2 regions of the Mesorhizobium sp. WSM3864 genome follow, and region 2 is predicted to be linked to the other one. Evidence: predicted binding sites of a transcription regulator. Region 2 holds the regulator's gene; the other holds the start of a gene.
The links. Region 2 encodes LexA, which represses DNA repair genes until DNA is damaged. Its sites were predicted from a motif close to TGTTCNNNNTGTGTTCNG; they were not measured.
Positions count from the first base shown of each region.

Region 1: dinB (DNA polymerase IV) is a predicted target of LexA. The motif match lies at 2,841-2,858, and genes of this name have one in related genera.

Region 1 covers NZ_NSGD01000010.1:48,272-52,779, reverse strand. The annotation lists gene CK215_RS20380 (SDR family oxidoreductase) at 1-399, shown strand, start outside; gene CK215_RS20375 (aldose 1-epimerase) at 386-1,270, shown strand; gene dinB (DNA polymerase IV) at 1,506-2,768, opposite strand; gene CK215_RS20365 (cupin domain-containing protein) at 3,130-3,510, opposite strand; gene CK215_RS20355 (hypothetical protein) at 4,269-4,508, opposite strand, start outside.
Region 2 covers NZ_NSGD01000001.1:667,830-672,337, forward strand. The annotation lists gene CK215_RS03300 (ComEC/Rec2 family competence protein) at 1-2,419, shown strand, start outside; gene lexA (transcriptional repressor LexA) at 2,403-3,137, opposite strand; gene glp (gephyrin-like molybdotransferase Glp) at 3,254-4,459, opposite strand; gene moaC (cyclic pyranopterin monophosphate synthase MoaC) at 4,461-4,508, opposite strand, start outside.

The DNA of each region.
Region 1 (4,508 bases), on a different contig from region 2:
GCCTTTGCGGTGGCGCGGGCCTGCGCGCCGGGCATGAAAGCGCAGGGCTACGGCAAGATCGTCAACTTCTGCTCGATCACGCTCAACGGCCGCTGGGACGGCTACGTGCCCTATGTCGCCTCGAAGGGCGCCATGCTCGGGCTCACCAAGTCGCTGGCGCGTGAGCTCGGGCCGCATGGCATCCGCGTCAACGCCGTGTCGCCGGGCGCGGTGGTCTCGGAGGCGGAGGCGCGCGTCTTCGGCGACCGGTTGAAGCAGTACAATGACTGGGTCCTCGAGAACCAAAGCCTCAAGACGCGCATCGAGCCTGAGAACGTCGCCGAGCTCGTGCTGTTCCTCGTCTCACCCGCCTCCGACATGATCAGCGGCCAGAACATCGCCATCGATGGCGGCTGGTGAGGATATGGCCGGCGCGGTCGAGCTGAACGACGGGCAGGCGAGGCTGGTGCTGGCGCCGGAGAAGGGCGCGGCGATCGCGCGCTATGACGCGCTGGTGATCGGCAGCGCGCCGGTTCCGCTGCTGAAGCCGGGCGATGGCACCGGCACGTCCGGCTGCCAACTCCTGGTGCCGTGGTCGAACCGCATCTCCGGCGGCGGCTTCACTTTCGACGGCCGCTTCCACGCCGTCGCGCCGAACATTCCGGGCGAAGCCTTTCCGATCCATGGCGACGGTTTCCAAAGACCGTGGCGGCTCGCCCGCCGCACCGTCACCGAGGCGGAGCTGGTGCTCGACGAGGGCGCGATCGGTCCTTACCGCTATGCGGCTACCGTGACCTATGCGCTGCAGGACGGCGCGTTGGAGGCGCAGCTGACGGTGGAGAACCGCGCCGGCATGCGCCTGCCTTACGGGCTCGGTTTCCATCCCTGGTTCCCGCGCGGCGACACAACCCTGCTCGGGGCCAAGGCCAGGCGCGTCTGGCTGGAGGACGAGCGCCATTTGCCGGTCGGCGTCGTGCCGCTGAGCGAGCGCCCGGCCTGGGATTTCTCGCGCTCCATCCCGCTGCCGTGGGACTGGGTCAACAACGCCTTCGACGGCTGGAATCGTCGCGCCTCGATCACGCAGCTCGAGGAGGGGATCAGGATCACGCTCACTGCCTCGCCGGAGCTTGGCGTCTATATCCTCTATTCGCCGTCATCCGACGCCGGCTTCTTCTGCTTCGAGCCGGTCTCGCACCCGGTCGATGCGCATCACGGCGAAGGGCTGACGGTGCTTGAAGATGGGCAAACGATGAGCGCGGCGATGCGGCTGGACTGGGCTGTGGCGGGTTGAGGGCAGCCGCCAGAGCGCGTGATCTCCCCCCTTGAGGGGGAGATGGCCGGCAGGCCAGAGAGGGGCGTCTCACATAGATCGCCAGCATTGTCTTCGTCGCCGAAGACGCCGGCGCTTCACGCGCGGCGACGCCCTCTGTCGCCTTCGGCGACATCTCCCCACAAGGGGGAGATCGGACGGCGCGTCGGCTTTCGCCAATCTCCAGCGCCGCAGAGCAGATGCCGAAGCACTTCCCTCACAGCTCCTTCTCCGCCAGCTCCCTGAATTCATCCGGCACCGAGCGCGCCGCTTCAAGCGCGACGGTGCCGTAGCCGACGGCCTGCTTGCCGAAGCGCTGGCGGATCTTGTCTATGGCGCGGTCGGCGCCGAAGCGGGCGAGGCCTTTGCGGCTGCCGGGCTTCAGCTTCTCGTCCGCCAGGCCGAGCGGCAGTTCGAGCTGCAGCTCGGCATGCTCTTCCAGATGCGAGACCGAGATCGCCAGCAGCGAGATTTCCCGTTCGCCAGGGTGAGCGGCGAGCACGCCTCTGACCAGCTCTTCCGCGACGTCAGCGAGCATGGTCGTCGCCTGGATCGGTTGCTCCAGCGTCACCGAGCTGGTGACCGCGCGCATGTCGGCAAAGCGCACGCGCACCGTCACCGTGCGGCCAGGCCGGTCCTTGGCGCGCAGGCGGCTGGCGACGCGGTCGGCGAGATGCAGGAGCGTCGGCACGAAGACGCGCGGCAGCGCCGGTTTGCGGCCCAGCGCCGACTGCGCGCCGGCGGAATGGCCGCGGCGATGCGTCTCCAGCCGGCGCGGGTCGCGGTTCCAGGCAAGGGCCGCGAGCTTCTGGCCGGCGGCATGGCCGATCAGCCGCTCCAGCGCGCCGCTATGCGTGCGCGCCAATTGCCCGATGGTCTCGACGCCGATCTCGGCGAGCCTGGCTTTGGTTGCCGGACCGACGCCCCACATCAGCGACACCGGCAAATCGTGCAGGAAGGAAAGCTCGGTGCCGGGCTCGACCACCACGAGGCCGTCGGGCTTGGCCACCTGCGAGGCGATCTTGGCGAGATGCTTCGTCCGTGCCACCCCGATCGAGATCGGCAGGCCGAGCTCGCTCTTCACGCGGCGGCGGATGGTTCGCGCAATTTCGTCCGGCGATCCGAACAGATGCGTGCAGCCGGCGACATCGGCGAAAGCCTCGTCGATCGAGATGCGCTCGACCAGCGGCGTGAAATCGTCGAGCACCTTGATCGCGGCGTCGCCGAGACGCTGGTATTCGCCGAAGCGGCCGCCGACGAAGATGAGCTGCGGACAGAGCTCGCGCGCCTTGCGGCCGGGCATGCCGCCGCGAACGCCAAAAATCTTCGCCTCATAGGAGGCGGCAAGCACCACGCCGCCGCCGACCGCGATCGGCTTGCCGCGCAGCGACGGGTCGAGCAGTTGCTCGACCGAGGCGTAGAAGGCGTCGAGATCGGCATGCAGGATGGTAGCGGCTGAAGCGGCGTTCGTGGCGGGCATCGCTCCCGGCTCCATCCGTCCCGCTTTGCGGCATCGCAGCATTAGCAGCGACTGTTGTAAGCGGTAATGCGTGTGAACATAAAGAGAACAAAAGGAGTTTCCTGTCAAGCCGGCCAGCTGGGGATGAGAACATCTGCAACCCGTCACAACCAAGGGCTTTGACCGGTTGCGCCGGTGTGCTCCCCTTTGACGGGTTGACCGCGAGACCAGGGAGGGGCGCGAAGGATCGCGGCCCGAAACTGCGTCATGCTAGGACGAAGTCAGGAGCCGAGCGACGCGCGAACACCAGGATGACGAAGTGCGGCCGAGCCGGAGCACCGCCCCTCCGATCTTCTGGCCGTCCCTTCGCCGACAGCCGCCGCTAGGCCGGTTTGGCGTATTGCTCGGCGCTCAGCACCTCGATGCATTGGAACGGCTCATTGCCTTCCACCCAGGCGTCATGCCCGGGCGGGATGGTATAGGACGTGCCGGCCTCGAAGGTCTTCTGCGTCCCGTCGTCCATGCGTATGGTAATTGTTCCGGACACGACATAGCCGACATGCGAGACCTGGCAGCTGTCGGTCTTGACCACCGGCTTCACGCATTCGGACCATTTCCAGCCCGGCTCCATGTTGAGCCGCCCGAGCGTGTAGCCCGGCAGCCGCACCACTTCGACGCGGGTCTTGGCGGGCGAGCGAACCTCGTCGGGATTGTTGTGCGACTTGGATTCGAGCTGGGTGACCTTCATTGCAGCTTCGGCCATGGCATCCTCCCATTTCCAAGGATTGCAAGCGGGACCTGACGCGCGATCGTCGGCGACCGCTGCCGGATTGATACGCCTTTCAATGAATGATTGCTAATGTAATTGCCGGGCGCGGCGCGAAATCGATTTTGCCGCGCAGGCCCTATTGCAAGCACGCTCTGCCGGTGTTTTGCTGTTCCTTGCGCCTGGCACGACGGTGGTTGAGGGGCCACCCCGTTTCTCGCCCCTTGGGGAGAATCCTGTGAACCCTCGGCAAGTGAATTTCGCCAATAGTGCCGCGGCAAAGCCAGGCCCCGTCCGCGATAGTCCATTTTCATTTCCGCTCGCGGGCGCGCGCTCACCGCGCCCATCGAAACCGCCATAGGCGAGGCCAAGCCGGGTGGAAGGCGATACTCGAAAAATCAGAAAAACTGGGAGGAATCGATGCTTCATCAGGTAGGAAAAACGGAAACCCGTCCGCCGGTCGGGGCAGTGCGCCGCACTCCGCCGGCGCTTCGCCAGTGCTGCGACAACTATATCTGTCCGACCTGCGACCAAGTCGTCGAACTGACGGACTTCCGCCAGGTCGTCTGGCATCAAAGGCCGGGCCATCGGCCGATGGAATTGGATGACTGAGCGGACCTGCCGGAGACAAAAAGGGCCCGAGAAAAGAGGGCCCGAGAAAAAAAGGGCCCGCGCCTTCCAGAGGAATGCGCGGGCCGAAGCTGGAGTAGCCATTCGATAAACGCGCAGCCGGCCTACCGGTTGCGCCAGGCGGATCAACCGCCGTTGGCCGGAGCCGGGGCCGGAGCCGGAGTGGCAGGCGCGGGTGCCGGCGTCGTCGACGGAGCCGCAGGCGTCTCCACCTTGGGCGCCTCGACCTTCGGCGCATCGAGCTTCACGTTGACATCCGTCGATCCGCCACCGCCGGTGCGGCCACCGACATTGATGATGCCGGTAAAGAACAGCAGGGCCACGATCGCGATGATGGCAAGAACGATCGCCACTGCTGTGCCGGC
Region 2 (4,508 bases):
GGCTGGCGTGAGCGAGCGCCTGCTGTTTGCCGCCATCGTGCCTGCCGAGGCTGTACCGGTTTTGGTTCCAGTCCCGCGTCCGGCCGCCGAAATTTTGCCGCCGGACGGCGATGCTTCGCTGCAAGCTCGTCCGCCGGCAGCCATCGACTTAATCCGCAGGTGGTTCCGCCGTGCCTCGTTTTCCGCGTTTCGCCGGGGTGTGGCCGAGGCAGCCTCCACCGAGCTCGACCGCGGCATCGGCTTCCTGCTGGTGCCGGTGTTCCTGGCCGCCGGCGTGATACTCTATTATTCCTTGAGCGCCGAGCCGGATCTTTACAGACCGATGGCGGCGGTGGCGCTGATGGCTCTCTGCGCGGCCGTTTCGCGTCCCTGGCTGAAGACACACCTGGTCTTTATGGCGGCGTTGTTTTGCGCGCTGGGATTCGTCGCCGCGAAGGTCGAGACCTGGCGCGCCTCTACACCGATGCTCGGCTCCGAAATCCAGACGCGGCTGACAGGCCGCGTCGTCATCGCCGAGGAAATGGCCAATGGCCGCGTCAGGCTAACCATCGATCTCGTCTCGACCGCGCATCCAAAGCTGCGCTACGCGCCGGATCGCGTCAGGCTCTCGGCACGCAGGATCTCGGCCGGCATGAAGGCCGGATCGCTGGTGACGGGTTACGCGCGGCTTCTGCCGCCGACCGGGCCGGTCCGTCCCGAAAGCTATGATTTTTCCTTCGACAGCTATTTTTCCGGCATCGGCGGCAGTGGATTTTTCCTCGGCGACCCGAAACTCATTCCGCCAACCGACCCGATCGCTCAGACGAGCATCGCCTCAGCCATCGAGAACGCGCGCGAAAACATTGCCGATCACATCAGAAGCACCATTGGCGGAGCCGAAGGCGAGATTGCCGCTGCACTGATCGTCGGCGTGCGCGCCGGCATTCCCGAGGACATCAACGAGGCGATGCGGCGGACCGGCATCTATCACATCATCTCGATTTCGGGCCTCCACATGGCGCTGGTCGCCGGCACGGTCATGCTTCTGCTGCGCGGCGCCTTTGCGCTGTTCCCGGATTTTTCGTCACGCCGGCCAGTGAAGAAATATGCCGCGGCAATCGCGCTTATGTCGATCGCCGCCTATCTCGTCATCTCTGGCGTGGTGGTCGCCGCCGAGCGAAGCTTCATCATGCTGGCCGTCATGCTGATCGCCGTGCTTTTCGACCGCGCCGCGCTGACGATGCGCAACTTGGCGATCTCGGCCATCGCCGTCATCCTGGTGTCGCCGCATGAAGTGGTTGGCCCGAGCTTTCAGATGTCGTTCGCGGCAACCGCCGCCCTTGTCGGCGCCTATGCCGGCTGGTCCGACTACCGCGCCGGCAAGGTGAGAGCGCCGCCGGCAAAGCGTTCGTTCCTGCGGTTCATGTCGCACAAACTGGCAGTCGGAGCAGGTGGCGCCGCAATGACGTCGATCATTGCCGGAAGTGCCACGGCGCTGTTTGCCATCTGGCATTTCCAGCGCGTCTCGCCGCTCAGCCTGCTGGCCAATCTCGCGATCATGCCGATCGTCACGATCGTGATGTTTCTCGCCGTCGCCAGCGCGGTCATGATGCCGTTCGGCTTCGACGGGCCCTTCCTCTATTTGATGGGCAACGGCCTGGCGGCGATGATCGCGATCTCGGCTTGGATTTCGGAGTGGTCGCCGGTCGATGCCGTGGGCCTGATCTCGATCCATTCGGTGCTGCTGGCGACGATCGCGCTCGTCATCGCTACGATGGCGACTACGTGGCTCAGGCTGGCCGCAATTCCTTTCGCTGCCGCGGCCGTCATGATCATCCCGCAGGTGCGCACGCCGGACCTGCTGATCTCGGAGGACGCGCATCTGGTGGCGATGCCGATCGGCGGGGGCGAACTCGCCGTCAATCGTGCCCGCTCCAACGAGTTCACCACCGATAACTGGAAACGCGCGCTCAAGGCCGAAACGATCGTGCCGCCGGAGACATTCGCCAAGGGCACGCTGGACTTGGCCGATCCCGTCGACCTGCCGCCTGGATCGCCCTTTTACTGCACGGGCGATCTCTGCATTGGCCGGCATCCATCGGGCGCAATCGTCGCGCTCGCCGAGAACCGTGAAGCTGCCCGGCCTGCCTGCGACTTCGCGGACCTCATCGTCATCAACGACGCCACGGCCTACAATCCCTGCCGCGATCCACGTATCCTCGTCGTCACCAAGCGGCAACTTGCGCGCGACGGCAGTGCCGCTGTCTTCTTCGATCCGCAATCGGCGACGGCGCGAGCAACCATTCAATACGCCGTCGAAAAACCGTACCGCCCTTGGCACGAACAGCGGCGCTACTCGCGTGAGGCCAGGGGGCTGGCGCCTTACAAGAAGCCCGAGAAGCCGGAAGCCAAGCCGCAGCCCCTCAGTAGCGGCGGATGAGCCCGACTAGCTTGCCCTGAACCTTGACGCGATCGGGACCGAAGATGCGCGTCTCATAGGCCGGATTGGCAGCCTCGAGCGCGATGGAGGCGCCCTTGCGGCGGAAGCGCTTCAGCGTCGCCTCCTCGTCGTCGACCAGCGCCACGACGATCTCCCCGGGGCTCGCAGTGCTGGCGTTGCGGATGATGACCGTGTCGCCGTCGAAGATGCCGGCCTCGATCATCGAGTCGCCTTTGACCTCGAGCGCGTAGTGCTCGCCGCCGGCGATCATGTCCGGCGGCACTGTGATCGAATGCGTCTGGTGCTGGATGGCGTCGATCGGCACGCCGGCGGCAATGCGACCCATCACCGGGATAGAGACGGCTGAAACGGCGTCGTCGTCATTGCTGGGCGTCGGCGTGCGGGCGGGCGCCGCGGGTTTGATCTGGCGGCCGAGATTGCCTTGGCCGCCCTGGATGACGCTCGGCGAGAATTTCTTCGCCGCATTGAGGCCGGGCGCGATCGAGTCAGGTAGGCGCAGCACTTCAAGGGCACGCGCCCGGTTCGGCAGCCGGCGAATGAAACCGCGCTCCTCCAGCGCCGTGATCAGGCGGTGGATGCCCGATTTCGAGGCAAGGTCGAGCGCTTCCTTCATCTCGTCGAAAGACGGCGGAATGCCGCTTTCCTTGAGCCGTTCATGGATGAACATCAGCAGTTCATGTTGTTTGCGCGTCAGCATGGCGGCCCCCATGGGTTCTGAAACCAGAATCAGAAAAACAAACCCAGAACAAACACTATCTGTTCCAGTTGTGTTCCGCAACCGTTTAAAGTTTAGTGAATGTGTTGACGTTTTGTTCAGCGTAACATCAGAATGCTGCATTCCTCGCCGGCTTCAGCCGCCGGTGCGAAGGGTTGGCGCACGATCAGGCCATTGGCATCGGCGAGCATCCTCAACATCGAGGAATCCTGGATGCCGAACGGTGTTGCGATCAGCGCCCCCGCATCTTCGCGGACCACGGCGCGCACATAGTCCTGCCTGAGATCGTTGGCGTGCATTGCGGCGCCTAACCGGGCCGTGCGGATTTCCTGCCGGCAGGACCGGCCGCCCAGCCGCGCCAGAAGCGGCTTCAGGAACAGCTGCGAGCAGACCAGGCTTGCGACGGGATTGCCGGGCAGGCCGATGCAGCGAATGTCGCCGAGCCGGCCAAACATCAACGGCTTGCCGGGACGCATGGCGATCTTCCAGAAGTCTAGCTGCATGCCTTCGCCGGTCAGCACGTCGTGGATCAGGTCGTGGTCGCCGACGGAGGCGCCGCCAAGCGTGACGATGACGTCGGCGCCGGCCTTGACCGCCTTCTTGACCAAGGCCGCGATCGCGTCCTTGCGGTCGGCGGCAATGCCGAGGTCGAGCGCGCGCGCGCCGACCGACTGGGCCGTAGCTGTGACGCCATAGGCATTCGACGAGATGATCTGGTCGGGGCCGAGCGCGCTGCCCGGCGGCAGCAATTCGTCGCCGGTGGCGATGATGGCGAGCAGCGGCTGCCGCACCACGTTGAGACTCGGATGGTTGGCCGATGCCGCCAGCGAAAGCGCCGCCGGATCGAGCTGGCGGCCTTTTTCGAGGAGCAGGTCGCCCTCGCAGAAGTCGAGCCCGCGGCGACGGACGTTGCGTCCTTCCGCGGTCGGCTCGGTCACTTCGATGCTGCCGCCGCCGAGATCGCGGACATTCTCCTGGATAACGACGGTATCGGCGCCTTCGGGGAGCGGCGCGCCGGTGAAGATGCGCACGGCCTCGCCCTTGCCGACAGAGCCGGTGAAGCCACGCCCGGCGGGGGCCATGCCGATCACGGAGAGCCGGGCGGGCGCCGAGGCTACGTCGGCGGCCCGTACGGCGTAGCCGTCCATCGCCGACGCATTGAAGGGCGGCTGGGTGCGCAGAGCCACCACGGGGTCGGCCAGGACCCGGCCGGCCGCGTCGGCCAGCGGCACGCTTTCGCCTGGCAGCGCGGTCGCGCCGTCCAACAGGCGTTGGAGCGCCTCGGCGACCGGAAGCAAAGCCATGCTAAGGACCTGCCTTGTAGTCGCCCGACTTGCCGCCGGTCTTCTCGAC